One region of the Pseudoalteromonas rubra genome, then DNA from elsewhere that is predicted to be linked to it. Evidence: predicted binding sites of a transcription regulator. Region 1 holds the regulator's gene; the other holds the start of a gene.

The links. The regulator NrdR, encoded in region 1, represses ribonucleotide reductase genes. The targets are predictions, from matches to a motif close to AAACACNANATNTNGTGTTT.
Region 2: nrdA (class 1a ribonucleoside-diphosphate reductase subunit alpha) is a predicted target of NrdR. The motif match lies at 1,694-1,713, and genes of this name have one in related genera.

What each region holds. Positions count from the first base shown of each region.
Region 1 covers NZ_CP013611.1:1,663,761-1,667,183, forward strand. Annotated here, with positions in the region: gene AT705_RS07390 (riboflavin synthase) at 1-634, opposite strand, end outside; gene ribD (bifunctional diaminohydroxyphosphoribosylaminopyrimidine deaminase/5-amino-6-(5-phosphoribosylamino)uracil reductase RibD) at 641-1,759, opposite strand; gene nrdR (transcriptional regulator NrdR) at 1,756-2,208, opposite strand; gene glyA (serine hydroxymethyltransferase) at 2,375-3,423, opposite strand, start outside.
Region 2 covers NZ_CP013611.1:742,261-745,683, reverse strand. Annotated here, with positions in the region: gene nrdA (class 1a ribonucleoside-diphosphate reductase subunit alpha) at 1-1,628, opposite strand, end outside; gene AT705_RS03355 (HAD family hydrolase) at 1,995-2,642, opposite strand; gene ubiG (bifunctional 2-polyprenyl-6-hydroxyphenol methylase/3-demethylubiquinol 3-O-methyltransferase UbiG) at 2,639-3,349, opposite strand.

The DNA.
Region 1 (3,423 bases):
CGAGCAAGCTGGTTGTGAGAGTTGATTGCTGCGTGGCAACCGGTTCCCCCTGGATCAACCTTTCCAGATAACGTGCTATCTGATCCACTTCCAGGTTGAGTAAGGTTCCCACCTTAAAGTCGACAATGGTAGTTTCCTGTGCTGTGTGTGGCACTATCGTCAACTTGAATTTGTCACAATCCAGGTCATTTACCGTCAGGCTTATGCCATCAATGGCCACGGAGCCTTTATAGGGTATGTACTTCATTAATGATGCTGGCGCTTTGAGCCAATAATCTGTAGCGCGTGCATTGGGCTGCACGGCGACGACCTCAGCAATGCCGTCGACGTGACCAGATACCAAGTGGCCACCAAGACGAGAGATCGGTTGCAAGGCTTTTTCCAGGTTCACTTTTTGTCCAACCCGATATTCACCGAAACGGGTTAACTTCAGCGTTTCATTTGAAACGTCGGCACGAAAGCCGTCAGCAAACTTCTCAACAACGGTCAGACACACCCCATTGGTGGCAATACTGTCGCCCAGTTGCACATCATCCATATCCAGTGTTGTGCTGGTAACTCGGACGCTGAGGTCACCTTGTTTAAGCGTTAGCTCTGTCAATGTGCCCGTTGCTTCAATGATGCCTGTAAACATAATGTCTTACTTACCTTGTTGTTTGTTTGCCGTGATGCGAATATCCGTCCCAATCGACACGACCTCAGCAATATGTAGTTCAGTGATCTCGCTCATCGACGCCAGCGGCGCGCTGTTGAACAAGTCTTTGCCATGGGTGCCAATAATTTTGGGTGCCAGATAAATCAGATACTCATCAATCAGGTTTTGCTGATGCATCGCACCAGCCAGTGTTGCACCGGCTTCCAGCCAGATCTGATTGATATTACGCTCAGCTAGCATGCTCAGCGCTGCATGCAAATCAATTTTACCAGCATGGGTATTAATTTTAATTTGCTCTACGAAATGTGGCCAGTTGTGCTGTTTATCAAGGTCTGAACGCAAAATAACGACTGGCGATGGAATTTTAAACAGCGCTAATTCCGGGTGCAGACGATTTTGCGAGTCAATAATCACCCGAAGCGGTTGTCGCCATTGCTCAACAGGACGTTCGATGTCCGTAAGCTCCTGTGCGCGCACATTAAGCCGGGCATCGTCGACCAGCACAGTGTCCGCACCAGTTAAAATTGCGCAGCTTTGTGCCCGACCAAGCTGAACATCTCGTCGTGCCGCTACCCCGGTGATCCACTTACTTTCACCATTACCCAGTGCCGTTTTACCGTCCAGGCTTGCAGCCAATTTACAGACAACAAAAGGCAGGCCATGTTCCATGCGCTTTAAAAACCCCTTGTTCAGTGCTCGGGCTTGTTGCTCCAGCAAACCGGAGGCTGTGTCTATCCCGGCCTCATTGAGCATCGCCAATCCCCGCCCGGCCACTTCAGGGTTAGGATCGACCATAGCTGCAATGACTTTGCTTACACCCGCTTCGATCAGGCCTTTTGCACACGGAGGAGTACGGCCGTAATGGCTGCAGGGCTCAAGCGTCACATAGGCTGTTGCACCCCGAGCTCGCGCTTTCGCTTCACGCAGGGCGTGCACTTCTGCATGTGGCTCTCCGGCTCGCAAATGAAATCCTTCACCGACAATCTCACCATTATTAACGATCACGCAGCCTACATTTGGGTTGGGTGTTGTGGTAAAACGGCCTTGCTTAGCCAATTCAATGGCGCGTGCCATATAGGTATGATCGGCCTGTGTAAAACTCATTCATCCCCCAGTCGGGCAATTTCTTCGCCAAACTCTTTCACATCTTCAAAGCAACGATACACCGACGCAAACCGCACGTAAGCGACTTTGTCGAGTTTTTTCAATGCTTCCATAATACACTCACCAACAAGCTGGCTGGGTACCTCTCGCTCGCCAGTCGCTCGTAACTGAGACTTGATTTGATGAACCACTTCTTCAATCTGCTCGGTGCTCACCGGACGCTTCTCCAGCGCGCGATGCAAACCATTTTGTAACTTGTCTTCGTTAAATGGCTCTCTGGAGCCATCTTGCTTGATGACCCTGGGCATAACCAGCTCTGCACCTTCAAAGGTGGTAAAACGCTCATGACACAAAATACACTCGCGTCGCCTGCGGACCTGATGGCCCGAGCCAACTAATCGTGAATCAATCACTTTGGTTTCTTTTGCCGTACAAAATGGACAGTGCATAAAAGCTCACTATGAAAAACAGACAAAAACCCAAACTGCTTCATTGATTTCAGATAGCACTTTGAGCCAATTGCCGCCAGTATATCAAGATAGTAGCATTTGATGCACATAAAAAAGGCCGCACTTAAGGCGGCCTTTTCTTATCGATTTCGGTAATCTTTCAGCTTTACGCGTAAACAGGCAGCTTAGCGCAGATTGCTTTAACCTTTTCTTTTACCTGTGCCTGTACCGCATCATCTTCGATGTTATCAAGTACGTCACAGATCCAGCCTGCCAGCTCGCCCGCTTCAGCTTCTTTAAAGCCACGACGCGTGATAGCCGGTGAACCAATGCGCAGACCAGACGTCACAAACGGAGAACGAGGATCGTTTGGTACAGAGTTCTTGTTCACTGTGATATTAGCACGACCTAGCGCAGCGTCAGCATCTTTACCTGTGATGTCTTTGTCGATCAAATCAAGCAGAAACAGGTGGTTGTCTGTCTTACCAGAGACCACTTTATAACCACGCTCCTGAAGTACTGCGACCATCGCTTGTGCATTTTTAACCACTTGTGTCTGGTAGGCTTTGAACTCTTCTTGCAGCGCTTCTTTGAATGCAACTGCTTTAGCTGCGATCACGTGACATAAAGGACCACCCTGACCACCAGGGAAAACCGCGCTGTTCAGTTTTTTGTAGATATCCGCATCACCACATGCAGACAAGATCAAACCACCGCGAGGACCAGCCAGTGTTTTGTGTGTAGTCGTTGTCACAACGTGTGCGTGTGGAATTGGACTTGGGTAGATACCCGCAGCAACCAGACCCGCTACGTGTGCCATATCAACCAGCAGGTAAGCACCTACTTTATCAGCAATCTCACGGAATTTAGCCCAGTCAACAATCCCTGAGTAAGCAGAGAAACCGCCGATGATCATTTTTGGCTTGTGCTCTAATGCCAGCGCTTCAACCTGTGCGTAATCAATTTCGCCCGTTTCTTCATTCAGACCATATTGAATGGCATTGTAGGTTTTACCAGAAAAGTTCACGTGTGAACCATGCGTCAGGTGACCACCATGCGCCAGGCTCATACCCAGTACAGTGTCATGCGGCTGAAGCAGCGCCTGGAATACCGCAGCGTTAGCCTGAGAACCCGCGTGAGGCTGAACGTTTGCGTAATCACAACCAAACAATTCACAAGCACGGTCAATCGCCAGCTGCTCAACCACGTCAACGT
Region 2 (3,423 bases), 920 kb from region 1:
GTTCTGTGGGTCAGACCATTGGCGCTACCATCTGAGTATTTAACGCCATTTTTTGCCAGATAGTAAGCAAAGTTGATGACACCGATACCTAAGGTGCGACGTCCCATGGTGGCATTTTTTGCCGCTGGAACAGGGTAGTCCTGGAAGTCCAGCAAGTTGTCCAGAGCACGAACAGCCAGCTCAGCAAGCTCTTCAAGCTCATCCAGGCTGCTAATAGCGCCGAGGTTAAACGCAGACAGAGTACACAATGCAATCTCGCCTTCTTCGTCATTGACGTGACTAAGCGGCTTAGTTGGCAGTGCAATTTCCAGGCACAGGTTAGACTGGCGAATAGGGGCAACTTTTGCGTCAAACGGGCTGTGCGTATTACAGTGGTCAACGTTTTGCAGATAAATACGACCAGTACTCGCGCGTTCCTGAGCAAACATAGAGAATAGCTCAAGTGCTTTAATGCGCTTCTTACGGATTGAATCATCCTGCTCATACTGTACATACAGACGTTCGAACTTTTCTTGATCTTCGAAGAACGCGTCGTACAAACCAGGTACATCTGACGGGCTGAACAAAGTGATGTAATCGTCTTTGATTAAGCGAGAGTACATCGTTTTATTGAACTGAACACCGTAGTCGAGGTGTCTTACACGGTTTTCCTCAACACCTCGGTTGTTCTTCAGAACCAGCAGGTTCTCCACTTCCAGGTGCCATAAAGGGTAAAATAGTGTCGCAGCACCGCCACGAACGCCCCCTTGAGAGCAGCTTTTCACCGCTGTTTGGAAGTGCTTGTAGAATGGAATACAGCCTGTGTGGAATGCTTCACCATTGCGGATAGGGCTACCCAGAGCACGGATCCGACCTGCATTGACACCGATCCCGGCGCGTTGGCTAACGTACTTAACAATAGCAGACGATGTTGCGTTAATAGAATCAAGGCTGTCTGCCGTTTCAATTAGTACGCATGAGCTGAATTGACGAGTCGGTGTACGTACACCCGACATAATTGGCGTTGGCAGTGAAATCTTAAACTGTGAAACCGCGTCGTAGAAACGCTTGATATAATCAAGTCGCGTTTCTTTCGGATAATCTGAGAACAAGCTTGCTGCAACCAGAATATACAGGAACTGAGCGCTCTCATAGATTTCGCCAGTCACCCGGTTTTGCACCAAGTACTTACCTTCTAGCTGTTTGACGGCGGCGTAACTAAACGACATATCACGATCATGCTCAAGGTAGTCGTTTAGCTGTTCATATTCTTCTCGAGTATAATCAGTCAATAAACCTGCATCATAGCGCTTGTCTTCAACCAGTTTAGTCACATGATCGTACAAATGCGGTGGCTCAAACTGGCCGTAAGCCTTTTTGCGCAAATGGAATACTGCCAGGCGCGCAGCCAGATATTGATAGTCTGGCGTATCTTTCGAAATTAGATCAGCGGCGGCTTTAATGATGGTTTCATGGATGTCTTCGGTGCGAATACCATCATAAAACTGAATGTGAGATTTAAGCTCTACCTGAGAAACAGACACATTATTCAGGCCTTCAGCAGCCCAGTTTATCACTCGATGAATTTTATCTAAATCAAGCGGCTCTTTACGGCCGTTACGTTTACTGACAGATAATTGTTGGTTCATAGCTACGCCTGTATTCCCCCGGAATGCGGTAATTGTCATCGCATATTCATAATTGCTTAGCATTTCACCACTATATATGGTGTCCGCTAGAAAGAGGATCACAAGATAGTGGGGTTATCGCTATTTTGCAATAGAGCAACTTTCTATGGATTGTGGATAACATAGGGATAATATTTTTATGTTAGCAAACACTAACCTTCTGCTATCCAACATGGCTGCAAGCAAAAAAAAATCAACTCACGACAATCGATTTTTCTCTTTTTTTAAGAAAATTTTGCAAACTGCACGACTGTTTTTTTTCTGTGCAAAATTGTTCTCAATATAGTCCACAACACTACATATAGTGGCATTTTTTATTCAATGCCACTAAATATACGAAATGAGTGATTCTGGGTTAGTAAGATTCAGATCCGCAGACCAACTTTGTGCCTCTTCCAGGGATGGAATGAAGCCCCACAAGGCGGCGGCTGACCGCATTCCTGCCGCTTTTGCCGCTGCAATGTCGCGTTCAGCATCTCCAACATAGGTACATCTGATGGGATCTACGCCCAATTGTTCAGCGGCAAGTAATAGTGGCTCAGGGTGTGGTTTAGCAACTTCCAGGGTGTCACCGCACACCACAACCTCAATGCCCTTAAGCGGGCCGATCTGGGCCAGCAGGGGTAGGGTAAGAAAAGTGGGCTTATTGGTCATAATCGCAATTTTAATTTCTCTGCTCTGTAAGGCTTGAAGCAAAGCTTCAATACCTTCAAAGCAGCGAGAGTGAACAGCGATGTGTTGTTCGTAATAATCCAGCAGCTGTTGCTTTAAAGCTGAAAAGTCGAATTTGCTGAGCTGCTCTCCAAAGCCGACTTCCAGCAGCGCCTTTACACCATTGGAAATAGCCGGACTGTATACCGCACGCGGTACCTCGGCCATTTCGTGCTGTTGTAAAACGTGATTGAGTGCGGCGCCCAAATCATCACTGGTATTGAGCAGGGTGCCGTCGAGATCAAATATTACAGCCTGTGTCATGCGAGCTTCTCAAAGTGGAGGAGGTAATTGACACTGACGTCATTAGTCAGCGTAAAGGTTTTACCAAAGGGGTTATAATTGATACCGGCAGCGCGGCGCACTTTCAAACCTTCAGCTTCGGCCCAGCCTATCAGGGTAGAGGGGCGGATGAACTTGTTGTGGTCGTGGGTGCCCGGAGGTACTATCTTCAACACTCGCTCAGCCGCAACAACGGCAAGCAAAAATGCTTTGTGAGTCTTGTTCAATGTAGAGAAGAACACGTCGGCACCCGGTTTTGCTGCTTTTGCAACAGCTGCAATAATAGAAGCTGGATCGGGCACGTGCTCAAGCATTTCCATGCAAGTGACGACATCAAACTGTGCGCTATGATGTGCGGCAAATTCTTCTGCTGATACCTTGCGGTAATCAATGGCAACACCCGCTTCCAGTGCATGTAGTTTAGCAACATTCAGTGGTTCCTGCCCCAGGTCGATACCATGCGCTTTGGCGCCCATTTTTGCCATACTTTCTGTCAGAATACCGCCACCACAACCGACATCGAGCACTTTTTTCTCAAACAAACCGCCACACCGATCGTTGATAAAGTCTAGTCGTAATGGGTTAATGTCATGCAACGGTTTAAATTCACCTTCGCGATCCCACCAGCGTTCAGCAATCTCTTCAAACTTTGCAATTTCACTTAAATCTACATTTTGATGTTCGGTCATAAAAAACTTCCTCGTTGAACTGAGCGCATTCTATCGGTATTGGATGAAATTTCCGAGTCATTTAGCCACTGCAT